One region of the Luteibacter sp. GL_149 genome, then DNA from elsewhere that is predicted to be linked to it. Evidence: predicted binding sites of a transcription regulator. Region 1 holds the regulator's gene; the other holds the start of a gene.
The links. The regulator sigma-54, encoded in region 1, starts transcription at its own class of promoters, with help from an activator protein. The targets are predictions, from matches to a motif close to TGGCACGNGCNTTGC.
Positions count from the first base shown of each region.

Region 1 (9,598 bases):
TTACGGCCGACGACTTCGCGCGGTCGCACCCCGCCGGCAGCCTCGGGCGCCGCCTGTTGCTGCATATCGCCGACGTCATGCACTCGGGCGACGACGTTCCGGTGGTCGGTCCGGACGCCAGCCTGACCCAGGCCCTGGTCGAAATGACCCGTAAGCACCTCGGCATGACCGCCGTCGTCGACGCCGAAGGACACCTGCTGGGCGTCTTCACCGACGGCGATCTGCGACGCGCCCTCGATGACGATGGCGTCGATCTGCGCGGCGCGACCGTGGCGGAACTGATGACCCGCGGTCCAAAGACCATCGGCTCGGACAAGCTGGCTGTCGAAGCGGCGCAGCTTATGGAACAACACCAGATCCACGCGCTGCTCGTGGTCGACGCGGAACAGCGCGTCGTCGGCGCCCTCAATATTCACGACCTGCTCCGCGCCCGCGTAGTCTGATCGGCCATCGGTCATGCCCGCGGCGGCTCTCGCGCCGCAGCGGCACCGTACCTTCGAGCAACCTGCCCCATGTCATATGAGCACTACATCGATGTTCCCGCCGACGTGACCGCACGTGCCGCGCAGGTGCGCCTGGTGGTTTTCGACGTCGATGGCACGCTTACCGACGGCCGGCTCTGGTACGCCGAGGACGGTCGCGAAACCAAGGTATTCCATGTCCACGACGGGCTGGGCCTCAAGCGCCTGCAGGCCAACGGCGTGCACGTGGCGATCATCACCGCCCGCATCAGCCATCCGGTGGCGCTGCGCGCCGAGGAACTCGATATCGCGCATGTCTATCAGGGCCAGAAGGACAAGCGCGGCTGCCTTCGGCAGCTGGTCGAAGCCCTGGGACTGACGCCCGAACAGGTGGCTTTTGTAGGAGACGACCTCCCCGACCTCCCCGCCATGGGAATTTCGGGCCTGGCCATCGCCGTTGCCAATGCGCATCCCTGGGTAGCCGAGCGCGCCCACTGGTGCACCAGCCTCTCGGGCGGTTACGGCGCGGCCCGCGAAGTCTGCGACATGATTCTCGCGGCCCAGGGCAAGGCCGCCGCCGAACTGGAACGCTGGCTGTGAGCGTCTTCAACCTCCTGCGCGACCGCAGCAGCACCACGATCGGGCTCGTCCTCGCCGGGGCGCTCGGGGTAAGCGTGCTGCTCTATTACTGGGTCGCGCCGGAGCCCAAGAAAAACGACTTCGTCGGCCCCCCGCGCTCGGGCTATACGCTGAAGAACTTCACGCTCGACTCGTATAACGACCTCGGCAAGCCCAGCTTCCAGTTGATCGCCCCTCACCTGGAGCGCCGCGAAGGCGACGAATCGCTGTACATCAATGCGCCCGATTTCGTGCTGCCGTCGACCAAGCCCGATGCGCCCAATACGCCGCCGTGGAAAGGCAACTCCCAGTACGGCTGGGTGAACAAGGATGGCAGCCTGCTGAAGCTGCAAGGCAAGGTTTTCATGGCGCGGCCAGCCTTCGAAAACACCCAGGCCGCGCATATCACCACGTCCGAGGTCACCGCATGGCCGAAGGAGAACCGCCTGGAAACCGACGAAGCGGCGCAGATCGTGCAGGGAACATCTACAATGAGCGGCATTGGCATGCGCGCCAATCTCGACACCAAGCACCTGGAGCTACTCGATGACGTCCACAGCACGTTCCAGCCGCGCAAGCGCTAACGTCCTGCTCGCCCTGTTCGGCATCGGACTGCTCGCTGCCATGCCAGCGGCCGCCAAGAAGAGCGATCGCGAGCAGGCAGCCAACGTCACGTCGAAGTCCTTCGACGGATCGCAGCAGCCCAACGGCATCCAGATATTCACGACCAACGTCGTGATGACCCAGGGCACGCTGAAGGTCACCGGCTCAAAAGCCACCGTCTATACGGATGCCGACAACTCGATCACGCGCGTCGTGATCGACGGCAATCCGGCGACCATCCATCAGCTCGACGATACCGGCCAGCCGATGGATGGCCACGCCAACAACATCGATTACAAGCCCGGTGCCGACGCCACGAAGACTACCCCGGCCACGTCGGGCGTCGCCATCCTCACCGGCAACGCCAGCGTGAAGCAACCCAACAAGGGCGATGCCGCGGGCGACAAACTCACTTACAACACCGACGACAGCACGATGAAGGGCGAAAGCAACGGCGAAGGCGTCGTCGTCATGAACTTCCAGCCCAAACCCAAACCCGGAGCGGCTCCCACCAAGCCCGCCGAGGCTCCCGCCACACCCGCCACTCCCCCGAAGAAACCCTGACGATGCTTTCAGCCCAAGGCCTGCAGAAGCGCTTTCGTGCGCGCCAGGTAGTACGCGATTTCGGCTTCTCCATCCGCGAGGGCGAGGTAGTGGGCCTGCTCGGCCCGAACGGTGCTGGCAAAACCACCTGTTTCTACATGGTGGTGGGCCTGATCCAGGCCGATGCCGGCGTGATCAAGCTCGACCAGCAGGACATCACGGGACTGCCCATGCACTCCCGCGCCAAACTGGGCATCGGCTACCTGCCCCAGGAGGCCTCGGTGTTCCGCCGCCTGAGCGTGTCGGACAACATCCTCGCGGTGCTCGAACTGCGCGACGGTCTGAGCCAGAAACAGCGCAACGACGAACTGGAAAGCCTGCTCGACGAGTTGAAAATCAGTCACATCGCCGATCAGAAGGGCATCAGTCTCTCCGGTGGCGAGCGCCGTCGCGTCGAGATCGCCCGCGCCCTGGCAGCACGCCCCCGCTACATGCTGCTCGACGAGCCGTTCGCGGGCGTCGACCCGATCTCCGTCGGCGAAATCCAGCGCATCGTGCGACACCTGAAAGAACGCGGCATCGGTGTGTTGATTACCGACCATAACGTTCGCGAAACACTCGGCATCTGCGACCGCGCGTACATCCTGAACGACGGCGAGGTGCTGTCCCGGGGCACGCCCCAGCACATCCTCTCCGACGAAAAGGTCCGCGAGGTTTACCTCGGCCGCGAGTTCAAGATCTGATCCCGGTCAGCACCCGCGCGCCTTTCGGGGCGCGCGCGGATCGTCCTACCCATGTCGGACGCGCCCGCGCCCAGGCGGCGTCGACTTCCTGCTGGTCCGGGCCTTCGCGAGGGGTTAGGATGCCCTTGACGACTCACGTACGGCAGGTATGAAACCCGGACTCCAGTTTCGCCTTCACCAGCAGCTCACCCTGACGCCACAGCTGCAACAAGCCATCCGGCTACTGCAACTGTCGCAGTTGGAGCTGGAGGCTGAACTGCGCCAGATCGCCGAAAGCAATCCGTTACTGGAATTCGCGGAAGACGCCGAAGCGGAAGAAGCGGACGACACCGAGTTCGAAGCGCCCGAATTCGTGGCGCGCGACGAACCGACGGCCAAGGCCAAGAAAGACGAAGAACCGGCCAGCGCGTCCAGCGAAGACGTTGCCCCCGAATGGGACGACGAACGAACGCACAGCGATTCGGGCGATTACGCCGGCGCGCCGGCGCGCAACGGGTCCGGCGACGACGACGGATTCGAACCCCAGAACGCCGCCCCCGAAAATCTCCAGCAACACCTGGAGTGGCAGCTCAATCTGTCGCAGTTCAATCCGCGCGACGCCGCGATCGCCACGGCGATCATTCACGCGCTCGACGAAGACGGTTACCTGCATGAAGGTATCGAAGCCGTCGCAGCCGCGCTGCCCGCTGGACTGAATGCAAGCAACGACGAAATCGACGCCGTGCGTCAACGCGTGCAGCGCTTCGATCCCACGGGTGTCGCCAGCCTCAACCTCAAGGACTGCCTGCTGGTCCAGCTCCTGCAGTTCGCCCAGGACGTGCCTCAGCGCGACCTGGCGATCCGCATCGTCGGGGAAGACCTCGAGCTGCTCGCCCGCAACGATATCGTCAAGATTGCACGTCGCATGCGCGCCGGCGAAGACGAAACCGCCGCCGCCGCCGCGCTCATCCGCAGCCTCGATCCGCGCCCCGGCGCTGCGCTTGACGCCACGCCCGTGGAGTACGTCGCACCCGACGTATACGCGCGGCGCGACAACGGCCGCTGGCACGTCAGTCTGAATGCCGATGCACAACCGCGCCTCGGGCTGAACCAGCACTATTGCAACCTCATCGCGCGCGCGCGTGGCGACGACGCCACATGGATGAAGGGCCAGCTCCAGGAAGCCCGCTGGCTGCTGAAAAGTCTCCAGTCCCGTGCCGAAACGCTGCAGAAGGTGGCCGAGGTCATCGTCCGCAGGCAGAGCGCTTTCCTCGATTACGGCCCCGAAGCCATGCACCCGCTGGTGCTGCGCGAAGTCGCCGAAGAAGTCGGCATGCACGAGTCCACCATCTCGCGCGTCACCACGCGGAAATACCTGCACACGCCGCGCGGCACGTTCGAGCTGAAACACTTCTTCTCCAGCGGCGTGGCCACCGAAGACGGCGGCAGCGCCTCGGCCACGGCCATCCAGGCCATGCTGCGCAAACTCATTACCGCGGAAGATCCGCGGCGCCCGTTATCCGATCAGGCACTCGCGGAGGAATTGCATCGACGCGGCATTCAGGTCGCACGACGTACGGTGGCGAAGTACCGCGAGGCACTTCGCATTCCAAGCTCCAGCGAACGAACGCGCGCCGGTTGAATCGCGGCTGCGGGAACCCCACTGCGAATAGTGTGTCTTCATAAGTTCAGGCTCGAGGAGCAGGCCACGGCCGCTCCGTCCTCGTCGCCGAAACGGCGACAACCTCAGCAACAAGGAGGCGTCATGAAAGTACAGCTCAGCGGCAAGCACATCGACATCACCCCGGCTCTGCGCGAACGAGTCGAGTCACAAATCAGCCGCTTCGAACGCCTTTTCGAAAACATAAAAATTCTGACCGTGGTCCTCTCCGTCGATGCCGAGAAAAAGGCCGCGGGAACGCTCGCCTGCGCCGGCGACAACCTGCACGCCGAGGCCACAGGCACCGACATGTACGTCGCCATCGACGCGATGATGGCCAAGCTGGTCGACCAGTTGCGCAAGCACAAGGAAAAACTCACCGACCACCACAATCAGGAAGTCCGCAACGCCCGCGCCGCGGGTTAATGCGCGCTCCTAAGGCCGCCCCATCCGGGGCGGCCTGCCAGCCACCAGGCCTTGCCGGGCCAGCCGAACCCTCTTGATGGCACAATACGGTCCACGACGACGCCGCAGGTGGCGTCGCAACCTGCCGTCAAAGGATCCCGAGTGGACCGGCTTACCGCCAGACAACTGTTCGACGGAGTGCACGAGCGCATGGCGCTGCGCTGGGCCGCCGGCATGCGTGGCGAAGCCCGCGTCCTGGAGCCCAACGCGAAGCAGAGCCGCCGGCCCTCGCTGGTTGGCTACCTCAACGTCATCTACCCCAACAAGATCCAGATCGTCGGTACCGAGGAGCTCATTTACCTCGATGGCCTCGATTCGCGCCAGCGCTGGGAAACGATCCACAAGATCGCCGCCTACCAGCCAGCCGCGCTGATCGTCACGAAAGACCAGTCGATTCCTTCCGACCTGCGCGAAGTAGCAGAAGAAACCGACACGCCACTCTGGCAGAGCACCAAGCGCGGACACGAACTTCTGACGTACTTGCAATACCACCTCGCGCGCACCCTCGCGCCGCGGGTCACCTTGCACGGCGTTTTCCTCGAAGTCTTCTCCATCGGCGTCCTGATCACCGGTGGTCCGGGTTCGGGCAAGAGCGAACTGGCGCTGGAACTGATCAGCCGTGGCCATCGCCTGGTGGCCGACGATGCGACGGAGTTCACCCTGATCGCACCGGACGTTATCGACGGCGCCTGCCCCGAGCTGTTGCAGGACCTGCTGGAGGTGCGCGGACTGGGCGTGCTGAATATCCGCGAGATGTTCGGTCACACGGCGGTCAAGCCCTCCAAGTACCTTCGTCTCGTGATTCACCTGAAGCCGATGCGCGACGGCGAGGAAACCGACGCCATGACCCGCCTCACCGGCGACGTCAGTCGGCGCAACGTCCTCGATGTCGACGTGCCGATGATTACCATTCCCGTGGCCCCCGGCCGCAATCTGTCGGTGCTGGTCGAGGCCGCCGTGCGCAACCACGTACTGAAGAGCAAGGGCATCGATCCGGCCCAGACATTCATCGACCGTCAGGCACATCAGATGCGTCGGCTTCCTCCCTGGTAGAGACACGATGACCGAGAGCCCGTTTACCCCCATCGTCGACGCCGACGCCATTCATCTCGTCGTCCTGACCGGCATGTCCGGCGGCGGCAAGACGGTCGCCCTGCGCGCGCTCGAGGATCTCGAGTTCTACTGCGTGGACAACCTGCCGGCCGCGCTGATGCCACAACTGGTCGCGGCGGTCAGCCACGGCGAACACGGTCCGCGCAAGCGGATCGCAGTAGGCGTCGACGTGCGTAATCGCGTCGCCGACCTCCAGCGCATGCCCCAGGTGCTTTCCGAACTGGCCACGTCCGGTGTCCAGGTCCACCTGATCTTCCTGGACAGCCGCGACGAAGTGCTCATCAAGCGCTATTCGGAAACCCGCCGCCGTCACCCGCTGGCTATCGAGCGCCTGTCGCTGGCCGATTCCATCGCCCAGGAACGCAAGCTGCTGCGTCCGCTGGTGAACATCGCCGACAAGGTGATCGATTCCAGCGAACTCAACGTCCACCAGCTTCGCCGGCTGTTCGCCACGGGCTACGCCGAGGCGTCGGACGGCACCACCCTGCTCTTCGAATCGTTTGCCTACCGTCGCGGGCTACCGCCCGACGCCGATTTCGTCTTCGACGCCCGGTGCCTGCCGAACCCACACTGGGAGGCCGCCCTCCGCCCTTTGTCGGGCAAGGACCTGCCCGTGCGCGAGTATCTGGAGGCGCAGCCCATGGCAGGCGAGTACTATGGCGATGTGGTGCGCTGGCTGGAAACCTGGTTACCCCGTTTCGAAGGTGCCGACCGCAGCTATGTCACCGTCTCGATCGGTTGTACCGGGGGCCGTCATCGATCCGTCTACCTGGTCGAGAAACTCGCCCAGCATTTTCGCGCGGAGCGCGGCAACGTCCTCACCTTCCACCGCGAACTCGAATGACGCCATGACGAAACTTTTCACAACACGCGATCCACAGACATGAGCGTCGGCGTTCTGCTCATGACGCACGAGGCGGTCGGCAAAGCGCTGATCTCCGCCGCGCGCCATGTCATACCCTCGCTTCCGCTGACCGTGGATGCCGTCGAGGTACCGGCCAACTCCGACCCCGACATCATGCGTACGCTCACGGCGAAACACGCCCGCGACCTGGACCAGGGCGACGGCGTGCTGGTGCTGGCCGACCTGTACGGCGCCACGCCCTGCAATATCGGCCTGTCGCTCGGCGAACTCGGCGTCCATCTGCGCTGTGTCTCGGGCCTGAATCTGCCAATGCTGCTACGCGTTCTCAACTACTCGGAAAAAACGCTACCCGAACTGGCGGAAATCGCCGCCACGGGCGGTCGCGGGGGAATTTTCATCGACCATGCTTGAACAGGACATCGTGGTATCCAACCGGCTCGGCCTGCACGCGCGAGCCTCGGCCAAGCTGGTACAGCTGGTCTCGAGCTTCAAATCCGGCGTGTGGCTTCTCAATAAGGGACGCGAAGTGAATGCGCAAAGCATCATGGGCGTCATGATGCTCGCGGCGGGAATGGGCACTTCCCTTACTGTGCGCGCGGACGGCCCGGACGAGGACGCCGCGCTCGCGGCCGTCATCGACCTGTTCAACCGCAAGTTCGACGAAGGCGCTTAACGCATGTCCGAAGGCAGTACGACGAGGTTCGAATGAGATACGTGCTGACCGGCACACCCGCAGCCAGGGGCATGGCCCTCGGACGCGCGCGTCTTGTTCAGCCCAGCATCTACACCGTCGACACGCGTCTGCTCGAGAACGACGAAATCGGTCCGGAAATCGAACGCCTGCACAAGGCGATCGACACGGCCCGGCAGGAGTTGCGCGAACTGCGCAGCAAACTGCATGGCGCCCTTGCCCGCGAGGTCGGCGATTTCATCGACGCGCACAGTCTGCTGCTGGACGACGACGAACTGCTACGCGGACTGGACGAACTCATCTCGGTAGGCCATTACACGGCCAGCGCGGCGCTGAAGATGCAGCGCGACCGGCTCGCCGCCGTGTTCGATGCGATGAACGACCCATACCTCAAGAGCCGCGGCGAAGACATCGACCAGGTCATCGGTCGTGTGATGTCGGTGCTGCAGCAGCAGTCCAGTCGCGAAGAACGCAAGCTCGCGGCACGTGTCGGCGAAATCGTCGTCAGCGACACCGTCGCCCCCGCCGACATGGCATCCATGGCCGGGCAAGGCATGCTCGGCGTCGTCGCCAGCGCCGGCAGCGTGTACTCGCACAGCGCCATCCTGGCGCGCAGTTTCAACCTGCCCATGCTGGTCGGCACGCGCGACGCGCTGGCCACCATCAACGACGACGACCTCGTACTGATCGACGCCGAGAACGGCGATGTCATCGTCCATCCCACCGCCCAGGATCTCGCGCGCTACCGTCAATGGCAGCGTCAGGCGGCTCAGGAAGGCCGCCGCCTCGCCGCTCTGGCCTCCGCGCCGACGCTTACCCGCGATGGCGCGCATATGCGTCTTTTCGCGAATGCGGAAATCGCAAGCGATGTCGCCCAGGCGCGGGCGCGCGGCGCCGACGGTATCGGTCTTTATCGTTCCGAATTCCTTTTCCTGCGCCAACGCGGATTGCCTTCCGAAGACGAACAGTTCGTGGCCTACCGCGACCTGGTTCTCGGCATGGGCGGCCTGCCCGTCACCATCCGTACGCTGGATCTCGGCGCGGACAAAGCCGACGCCGCCGGACTGACCATTCGCGGCGAAGAAAATCCCGCGCTCGGCGTGCGCGGCGTGCGACTGTCCCTGCGCTACCCGGATGTTTTCAGCGTGCAGTTGCGCGCCATCCTGCGCGCGGCATGTTACGGCCCGATCAGGATCCTCGTGCCCATGGTCACGCATATGGGCGAAATGGTCGCCGTACGCGCGCTGATCAAGAAAGCCCGCGAAGCATTGAGCCGCGAAGGCCACGAATTGCCCGAGCGCCTCGATATCGGCGCAATGATCGAAGTGCCCGCCGCCGCCATCGGTGTGACCAGCATTCTGCAAAAAGCCGATTTCCTATCCATCGGAACGAACGATCTGGCCCAGTACGTATTGGCCGCCGATCGCAACAACGATGCACTGGAAGGGATTTACGACCCGCTGCAACCGGCGTTCCTGCGCCTTATCGCACACGTCATCGCCGCAGCTCGCCGGGCACGCAAGCCAGTCAGTCTCTGCGGTGAAATCGCGGGCGATACCGCGTTCACGCCACTCCTCGTCGCCATGGGCCTCGAGGAATTCAGCATGCATCCGGGCCAGTTACTACAGGTGCGCGACAAGTTGACTGTGCTCGATTGCAAGGCATTGCGGCAGGCAGCCCCGAAGCTGTTCCGCGCGCATACCCGCGACGAGGTCGAGGCGCACCTGCTCACGGTGCTTACGCACGGTGTCATCGGCGAATGCGATACCGATGAGGTCGAGGCGCTGTAACCACCGCTACCCCGCCTTCTCGTTGTAGGAGCCCGCTTGCGGGCTCCTACAAGGGATGGATGGAAAG
Region 1 is NZ_CM174395.1:3,576,428-3,586,025, forward strand. It holds gene AC3IR3_RS15800 (KpsF/GutQ family sugar-phosphate isomerase) at 1-443, shown strand, start outside; gene AC3IR3_RS15805 (KdsC family phosphatase) at 513-1,061, shown strand; gene lptC (LPS export ABC transporter periplasmic protein LptC) at 1,058-1,663, shown strand; gene lptA (lipopolysaccharide transport periplasmic protein LptA) at 1,626-2,246, shown strand; gene lptB (LPS export ABC transporter ATP-binding protein) at 2,249-2,968, shown strand; gene AC3IR3_RS15825 (RNA polymerase factor sigma-54) at 3,117-4,589, shown strand; gene hpf (ribosome hibernation-promoting factor, HPF/YfiA family) at 4,713-5,033, shown strand; gene hprK (HPr(Ser) kinase/phosphatase) at 5,223-6,125, shown strand; gene rapZ (RNase adapter RapZ) at 6,133-7,029, shown strand; gene AC3IR3_RS15845 (PTS sugar transporter subunit IIA) at 7,069-7,461, shown strand; gene AC3IR3_RS15850 (HPr family phosphocarrier protein) at 7,454-7,723, shown strand; gene ptsP (phosphoenolpyruvate--protein phosphotransferase) at 7,756-9,531, shown strand.

Region 2 (9,598 bases), 1.2 Mb from region 1:
TGGTCTGGCCGACACCGCCACGAAGACCTATGTCGGCGCCCTGTGCACGGGCAAGGATGTCGCCGGCACTCCCGTTTCGCCGACTGGCCGTCCCCTGTGACGGCCCGCCGGACAACTTATGTCTTAGTACCCGGTTATCACCATGCCTGATCTCACCAAGCTGATATTCGGTCGTCTTACGTGGGAGGCGGTTCCGTTCCACGAACCGATCCTGCTGGCGACCTTCATCGCGGTCGCCCTGGGCGGCGCGGCCCTGCTGGGCTTCATCACGTACAAGCGTGCCTGGGGCTATCTGTGGCACGAATGGTTCACCAGCATCGACCACAAGAAGATCGGGATCATGTACATGATCCTCGGCATCGTGATGCTGCTGCGCGGTTTCTCCGACGCCATCATGATGCGCATCCAGCAGGCCATCTCGTTCGGCGATTCGGTCGGTTATCTCCCGCCGCACCATTACGACCAGATCTTCACGGCGCACGGCGTGATCATGATCTTCTTCGTCGCCATGCCGCTGGTCACGGGCCTGATGAACTTCGTGGTGCCGTTGCAGATCGGCGCTCGCGACGTGGCGTTTCCATTCCTCAATAACTTCAGCTTCTGGATGACCACCGCCGGCGCCGTGCTGGTGATGATGTCGCTGTTCGTGGGCGAGTTCGCGCGTACGGGCTGGCTGGCGTATCCGCCGCTTTCCGGTATCGCGCAAAGTCCCGACGTAGGCGTGGATTACTACATCTGGTCGCTACAGATAGCGGGTGTCGGAACGACGTTGTCGGGCATCAACCTGATCGCGACCATCGTGAAGATGCGCGCGCCGGGCATGACCCTGATGAAGATGCCGATCTTCACCTGGACGTCCCTGTGCACCAACGTGCTGATCGTGGCCGCGTTCCCGGTCCTGACCGCGGTGCTGGTGCTGTTGGCGCTCGACCGTTACGCCGGTACCAACTTCTTCACGACGGAATTCGGCGGCAACGCCATGATGTACGTGAACCTGATCTGGATCTGGGGTCACCCCGAGGTCTACATCCTGATACTGCCGGTGTTCGGTGTGTTCTCCGAAGTGGTGTCGACCTTCAGCAAGAAGCGCCTGTTCGGTTATGCGTCGATGGTTTACGCGACCGTCGTCATCACCGTGCTCTCCTACCTCGTGTGGCTGCACCACTTCTTCACGATGGGCTCGGGCGCCAGCGTGAACTCGTTCTTCGGCATCACGACGATGATCATCTCGATCCCGACGGGTGCGAAGATATTCAACTGGCTGTTCACGATGTACCGCGGCCGCATCACGTTCGACGTGCCGATGCTCTGGACGCTGGGCTTCATGGTGACCTTCGTCATCGGCGGCATGACCGGTGTGATGCTTGCCGTTCCGCCAGCCGACTTCGTCCTGCACAACAGCCTGTTCCTTATCGCGCATTTCCATAACGTGATCATCGGCGGCGTGCTGTTCGGCCTGATGGCCGGCATCACCTACTGGTTCCCCAAGGCCTTCGGTTACAAGCTCGATCCGTTCTGGGGCAAGTGCTCGTTCTGGTTCTGGCTGATCGGTTTCTACTTCGCGTTCATGCCGTTGTACGTGCTGGGCTTCATGGGCGTCACGCGCCGCATGAGCCACTTCGAGGATCCGTCGCTGCAGATCTGGTTCCAGATCGCGGCCTTCGGTGCCGTGCTGATCGCGATCGGTATCGCCAGCTTCATCATCCAGCTGATCGTCAGCTACCGTCGTCGCGACGAACTGCGCGATTACACGGGCGATCCATGGGGTGGCCGTACGCTGGAATGGTCGACGTCCTCGCCGCCGCCGTCGTACAACTTCGCCTTCACGCCGATCATTCACGATGGCGACGCGTGGTACCAGATGAAGCAGCGTGGGCATAGCCGGCCGCTGGACGGGTTTCTCCCGATCCACATGCCGAAGAACACGTGGGCAGGCATCGTCCTGGCGGGGATCAGCTTCGTTCTCGGTTTCGCCCTGATCTGGCATATGTGGCCGCTGGTGATCGTCGCCTTCGTCGCGCTGATCGCCACCGCCATCGTCCATACGTTCAATTACAAGCGCGACTACTACATCCCTGCGGCCGATGTCGCCCGCGAGGAGGCAGCGCGTACGGAGCTGTTGGCCGCCCATGTCTGATACACACGCCCTCGCCGCCAACGACGCGGCCATGCCGGAAGAACTGTCGTTCTACATGACCGAGGATCACCATCCCGAAAACGGGACGCTGCTCGGTTTCTGGCTCTACCTGATGAGCGACTGCCTCATCTTCGCCACCCTGTTCGCCGTGTACGGCGTGCTGGGCCGTAGCTACGCGGGCGGTCCTTCGGGCGCCGATCTGTTCGAGCTGCCCCTGGTCGCGATCAACACGTCGATGCTGCTGCTCTCGTCGATCACGTATGGCTTCGCCGTGCTGGAGATGCAGCGCAACCGCAAGGGTCCGACGCTGATGTGGCTGGCGATCACGGGCCTGTTCGGCGCCGCGTTCCTCGGCATCGAGCTTTACGAGTTCTCGCACCTGATCGGCGAAGGCGCGGGTCCGGGGCGCAGCGCGTTCCTGTCGTCGTTCTTCACCCTGGTCGGTACGCACGGGCTGCACGTCACCTTCGGCATCGTCTGGCTGATCACGCTGATGGTGCAGGTAGGCAAGAAGGGCCTCATTCCGGACAACCGCCGTCGCCTGATGTGTCTTTCGATGTTCTGGCACTTCCTGGACGTGGTCTGGGTCGGCGTCTTCAGCTTCGTTTACCTGACGGGAGTGCTGAAGTGAGCACCCACACCGACGCACACGCACAGCACGGCCATGACGATCATGGCCACGACGAGGGCGCGAGCCACAGCACCTTCAAGGGATACATGACGGGCTTCGTGCTCGCCGTGATCCTGACGGCGATTCCGTTCTGGGTCGTCATGGGCCATGTCTTCGCCAGCACGAGCACCACGGCATTCGTTGTCCTCGGACTCGCCGCCGTGCAGATCGTGGTGCACATGATCTACTTCCTGCACATGAACGCGCGGTCGGAAGGCGGCTGGAACATGCTGGCGCTGATCTTCACGCTGGTACTCGTCGTCATCACGCTGACCGGTTCGATCTGGGTGATGTATCACCTCAACGACAACATGATGCCCGGCATGATGCACGACGACGCGGCAAGCATGAAAGACATGCCTTGAACCACGACGTATCCGACGAGGCCTCGCGCGGGCCGCGCGGCCCTGTCGCGCTGGCCATTCTCGGTTTCGTCGGCTTGCTGTTGTTCGCGGGCTTCACCGCCCTCGGCATCTGGCAGATTTACCGTCTGGGCTGGAAGCACGACCTGATCGCCCGGGTCGACCGACGCGTGCATGCGCCGGCGGTTGCCGTTCCCGGCGCCGATCGCTGGCCCTCGATTACCGTGGCAGGCGACGAATATCGGCACGTTCGCGTCACCGGCACCTTCCTCCACGCTTTGCAGACGCGCGTGCGTGCCAGTACCGAACTGGGCAGCGGCTTCTGGATACTCACGCCGCTTCGTACCGGCGACGGCACGGTCGTGCTGATCAATCGCGGTTTCGCGACACCCGACTGGTGCGGAGGCAAACTCACCTGCGCTCCCGGCCCCGAAGGCGAAGTGACGATCACCGGTCTGCTGCGTATCAGCGAACCTCACGGCGCGATGCTTCAGAAAAACGATCCCGCGCGGGAACACTGGTACTCGCGCGATGTGCAAGCCATCGCCGAAACGCGGCATCTCTCCGGTGTCGCTCCTTTCTTCGTCGACGCCGAAGCCTCCGGCCTGCCCGATCCCCGCATCGCTCCCGTCGGTGGCCTGACCGTCATCCGCTTCCCCGACAATCACCTCGTCTACGCCATCACCTGGTTCGCGCTGGCGTTGATGGTGGCATTTGGATTCGCCTACTTAGGGCGAGAGGAACTTAGGCTTCGCCAAGCAAAGTCTGGATTCGCGGGACTGACGGGTTGACATAGATCGCGTTGGGATTCGACGGTTGGATATTGACCAAGCGAATTGCTTGTCAGATAGCCCTATTACTGCGTTCGAAGTGAGTCCGCTAACCTCCACCTCCCTGCATTCGGTATATTCGGCCAATCGGCCAAGGGGAAGGATGGGGCAATGGACGTCAATGAAGGGAAACGTAATAGGCGTGGCTCGTACGGCTGTTTGATCGTGCTGCTCTTCAGCTATGCCGTGCATGCCCAACAGGCGGAGGTCGTGACTTACTACTACACCGATCCGCAGGGGACACCGCTCGCGGAGACCGGTGGTGCCGGAAATATTACGAGGACATTCGATTACGCGCCGTACGGCGGCAAGGTAATGGGGCCATCGGAGAGTGGGCCGGGCTATACCGGCCACGTCGATGATCCGGACACGGGATTTGTTTATATGCAGGCGCGTTATTACGACGCGAGCGCGGCGAGGTTTATCGGTCCCGATCCGGTTGCGCTCAAGGAGGGCGACCTATTTAACTTCAATCGATACAGTTATGGGAACAACAATCCGACAAAATACACTGACCCGACAGGAACGGTCGTTCATCTGGCAAATGAAGAAGTCAAATTGCTCAACTATGTTAATGCGAGAGCAGCCGGAGGTTTTGGGGTCGACAAAGATGGGAACCTGACAGTAACGGGCGTCGCAGAGGGGAAGGCGAATCTCTCCGAAACCTACGGTACCGACTTGAAGGCCGCAATTGCATCCAAGGACACGATTTCCGTTTCCATTGGTCAGACTTACGTAGACCCAAAATCAAAAGAGACGAAGAGCGTTGATGCTCATGCAGGAGGGGGTGTCACCATAGGGAAGCGGACGGGTGGCGATCAGAAGGTCACGATTTCTGGAAATGCGAACACTTCCCTTAAGACAGTGTCGGGCGCCGCGCTTCGCGACGGGCCGGAAGACATCCTCGGACATGAATTAGTTGGTCATGCGATACCGCATCTGTTGGGTACAGCAACTGGGAACGCGGTTGACGACGAAAACAAGATTCGTAGTGAAATTCCCGGAAGTGGCAAGCGTGCACTGGAACCATCGCATAGGGAATAACCCATGGTTTTTAGATTAGGTCTGTTGAAACGTTGTTTCGCGATGGTATTAGCTACGGCGTTGTTTTTTTTCGCTAGCAACTGCTGGAGCAACCAGGTCAAGGAGCTTCCCCTCGTACAAAAAGTCACCGAGTCAGACGTGGTAGTGATCGCCCGGGTTTCATCTGTATCGACGACGCAATGTCTGCAGATGAGTAGCTGCGCATCGCTCAAGGTATTGAAGACCTTAAAGGGTATCCTCATCGAAAACGCATCGCTGATTTTCGACGGTCCTATTGCCGAGGATGATCCAGTTTGTTGTGCCGTGGGTTCTACTTATCTGATGTTTTTGAAACACATTGAGGGAAACTATTACGAATCGGTAAATGGTCCCTATGGTGTTTTTCAGACGAATTGATTGACTCGACGACAGTTGAAGCCATTGCCTACAATGATGACAACTATCAGTGGTCTCGCCGGCAGAAGTGGCGGGAAGTATTCGGCCCGCAATATCCAGCACCATGATGTGCGACGACGCGGCAAACATGAAAGAAGCGAACCTCATGGCGCGATGCTTCAGAAAAACGATCCCGCGCGGGAACACTGGTACTCGCGCGACGTGCGGGCCATCGCCGAAACGCGGCGTCTGTCCAGGGTCGCTCCTTTCTTCATCGACGCCGAACTATCCGGTTTATCCGATCCGCGCATCGCCCGGGTCGGCGGCCTGACTGTGATCCGCTTCCCCGACAATCACCTCGTCTACGCCATCACCTGGTTCGCGCTTGCGCTGATGGTGGCCGGCGGCATCGGGTATGTCGGTCGCGACGAGCGCCGCCTGCGCCGCACCAACCGCCGCTTTCTGTAGGAACGCGCCTGCGGGCGAAAGCCAACGGAGCGGTGAAGATGTGCGTGACATCCGCAGCCAGGCCATCGGGCTCGCGAAGATGAGTGTCCTTCTTCTTCGCTCCGTTGGCTTTTGCCCGCAAGCAGGCTCCTGCAATGGGGGTTGGGCGGGTTCGCCATGGTGCATTCAATGCCTTAATTGCACCAGATTGGCGCATGTAGCCACGCCCCAAACCTCCGGCTATGCTGCAAAGGCTTGATCCTGCTGGCCTCCCCGCTTGGCACACGCCTTGCTAAATGCACTCCGCCATCCACTCGAGGTTTGTTTTATGTCCGCCGTCGCGAAAGTGCTGAACCTGATCCAGGACGAAGAAATCGAGTTCGTCGACCTGCGATTCGCCGACATCCTCGGCAAGCATCACCACGTCACGTTCCCCTCCCACGCCATCGACGAATCCACGTTCGAAGACGGCAAGATGTTCGACGGCTCGTCCATCGCGGGCTGGAAGGGTATCAACGAGTCGGACATGGTCCTCATGCCGGACCCGGATACGGCACACCTCGATCCGTTCAGCGCCCACAAGCAGCTGATCCTGCATTGCGACGTGCTCGAACCCAGCACCATGCAGGCCTACGGCCGCGATCCGCGTTCCATCGCGAAGCGCGCCGAAGCCTTCCTGAAGTCGACCGGCATCGCCGACACGGCGTTCTTCGGCCCGGAACCGGAATTCTTCATCTTCGATTCGGTTCGCTGGCAGAACGACATGGGCCGCGTGTTCTACGAAATCAGCTCAGAAGAAGCCGCATGGTCCTCGCGCTATAAGTACGACGGCCAGAACACCGGCCACCGTCCGGGCGTGAAGGGCGGCTATTTCCCCGTCAGTCCGGTCGATACCCTGGGCGACCTGCGTGCCGACATGTGCAAGGTTCTCGAGTCGCTGGGCCAGGTTGTCGAAGTGCATCACCATGAAGTCGCCAACGCGGGCCAGTGCGAAATCGGCACGCGCTTCAATACGCTGGTGAAGAAGGCCGACGAACTGATGACGATGAAGTACGTCATCAAGAACGTCGCCCACCAGAACGGCAAGACGGTCACCTTCATGCCGAAGCCGATCGTCGGCGACAACGGCTCGGGCATGCATGTGCACCAGTCGCTGTCGAAGAACGGCGAGAACCTCTTCGCGGGCGACCTCTACGGTGGCCTGTCGCAGATCGCGCTGTGGTACATCGGCGGCATCTTCAAGCATGCCAAGGCCATCAACGCGTTCGCCAACTCCACGACGAACAGCTACAAGCGTCTGGTTCCAGGCTATGAAGCGCCGGTCATGCTCGCCTACTCGGCGCGCAACCGTTCGGCCAGCTGCCGCATTCCGTATGTCTCCAGCCCGAAGGGCCGCCGCATCGAAATCCGCTTCCCGGACCCGATGCAGTCGGGCTACCTGACCTTCACCGTGCTGATGATGGCCGGTCTGGACGGCATCATTAACAAGATCGACCCGGGTGCGCCGGCCGACAAGGATCTCTACGATCTTCCGCCGGAAGAAGAGAAGAACATCCCGCAGGTCTGCGCCAGCCTCGACGAAGCGCTGGTCTCGCTCGACAAGGATCGCGACTTCCTGAAGGCCGGCGGCGTCTTCACCGACGACTTCATCGACGGCTACATCGCGTTGAAGATGCAGGAAGTGACCCGTTACCGGGCCAGCACGCATCCGCTCGAGTTCCAGATGTACTACGCACTCTGATTCCGCTTTGCGTGTACGAGTAAAAACGGGCGCCCAGGCGCCCGTTTTTTTTGTTGTAAGAGCCCTCGCGAGCGTCCCTACAACGACTGAGCAAGTGACGGCGCCAGCACGCGCTCGCTGAAGAAATCGATAAACACGCGAAGCCTTGGCGAGAGATGCCGGCCGGATGGCCAGAGCACATGGAGCGGGACGACCCGGTCCATGTGCGCATCCAGAACGGTGCGCAGCGTTCCGTTGGACAGGGCATCCCGAACGGAGAAATCCGGCAGGCACGCCATGCCGAGACCACGCATCGCGAAACACAGACGCGTCTCGATGTTGTTGCAGACCATCGAGACCGGAATTTGCGGCTCCGGCATGCCCGCTTCGCCACGCAAGGGCCACACCTCGAGCCTGCCGGTCGTGGGAAACCGGTAGTGCAGACATACATGGTTAGCCAGTTCCGATGGCTGCACCGGCGTGCCATAGCGACTGAAGTAATCCGGCGAGCCCACCAGCACGAGTCGGAACGAGCCGAGATGGCGCGCGGCAAGTCTCGAATCGGCGGGCTTTCCCGTTCGTACGACCGCGTCGAATCCCTCCTCGATTACATCCACCAGCCGGTCGCTGAAATCCAGGTCTAGCTGGATGTCCGGATAAGCACGCATGAAGTCGGCCAGCACGGGCAGCACCAGCCCGCTCACGAGCGGAAGACTGACGCGAAGCCGGCCGCGCGGGACGCGGACGGTCTGGTACAGCTCGGTCTCGATATCTTCGACATCCGCGAAAATGCGTCGGCACCGTTCCAACAGATACTGACCTTCCGCAGTCAGTGCGAGGCTGCGCGTGCTGCGATGAAACAGTCGGACGCCGAGCCGATCTTCCAGGCGCGAGATGCTTTTCCCCACGGCGGAAGCCGACACGCCCAGCGCGCGCCCCGCGGCCACGAAACTGCGTGCTTCCGCGACGCGGACGAACACCTTGAAGCTGCTGAAGTTATCCAAAAGGGAAGGCCATTGCGGACAACAATGTCCGTGTATGAGGGAACCTTAGCCTACTTATTCCGGAATATGGCAGTGCCTATCTTGGGTTTCCTCACCCACTAAGGCGGCCGCATGTCTTCATTCCCCTCTATCGCTCGCCTCGAAAGGCTTCCGCCGGTCGACCGCGCGATCCAGTGTGCCCTCGACGAAAAGCGGCTGGTCGGTGCGGTCGTTCTTGTCGCGCATCACGGCCGGATCGTCCATGAAAGCGCGGACGGTTTTGCGGACCGCGAAGCGCGGCGTCCGATGCGGACGGATACTTTGTTCCGGCTGGCGTCGATCAGTAAACCGATCGCATCGACGACCGTCATGGCGTTGATTGCGCAAGGGCGCATGGGCCTCGACGACACGGTGCACCGCTGGCTGCCCGACTTCCGCCCGCGCCTGCCCGATGGCAGCGTGCCGGATATCACGATCCGCCAGTTGCTTACCCACACCGCAGGCCTCGGATACCGGTTTCTGGAGGCGTCGGAGGATGGCCCTTACGCGCGGGCGCAGGTATCCGATGGCATGGACGAGGTTGACTTCGATCTGACGGAAAACCTGCGTCGCATAGCGAGCGTGCCGCTGCTTTATATGCCGGGCACGTCCTGGTGCTACTCGCTTGCCATCGACGTTCTGGGCGGCGTGATCGAGAAGGTAAGCGGGGAGTCTCTGGATAGCGCCGTTCGTCGGTGGGTCACGGAACCGGTCGGCATGTCCGATACGGATTTCCATGCCGTGGATTCCGCAAGGCTGGCCGTTGCCTACGCAGGCGACACCTCCGGACCTCATATCTTGAGCGAAGGCGAAGTGGTTACCCCGTTCGAAGGGGCGGTCGGCATTCGTTACTCGCCAAAACGTGCCTTCGATGCCAGTGCTTTTCCGTCCGGTGGCGCAGGCATGGTCGGCAGCGCACCCGATCTGCTGCGTTTGCTCGAAGCGCTTCGACAGGGCGGCGATCCGGTACTTCCCGCTTCGTTCGTGGCCG
Region 2 is NZ_CM174395.1:86,049-95,646, forward strand. It holds gene cyoA (ubiquinol oxidase subunit II) at 1-100, shown strand, start outside; gene cyoB (cytochrome o ubiquinol oxidase subunit I) at 143-2,137, shown strand; gene cyoC (cytochrome o ubiquinol oxidase subunit III) at 2,130-2,768, shown strand; gene cyoD (cytochrome o ubiquinol oxidase subunit IV) at 2,765-3,172, shown strand; gene AC3IR3_RS00385 (SURF1 family protein) at 3,169-3,960, shown strand; gene AC3IR3_RS00390 (RHS repeat-associated core domain-containing protein) at 4,111-5,043, shown strand; gene AC3IR3_RS00395 (hypothetical protein) at 5,047-5,439, shown strand; gene AC3IR3_RS00400 (SURF1 family cytochrome oxidase biogenesis protein) at 5,593-5,886, shown strand; gene glnA (type I glutamate--ammonia ligase) at 6,194-7,606, shown strand; gene AC3IR3_RS00410 (LysR family transcriptional regulator) at 7,684-8,589, opposite strand; gene AC3IR3_RS00415 (serine hydrolase domain-containing protein) at 8,701-9,598, shown strand, end outside.
Region 2: the regulator sigma-54 is predicted to act here: its motif matches at 6,144-6,158, upstream of glnA (type I glutamate--ammonia ligase).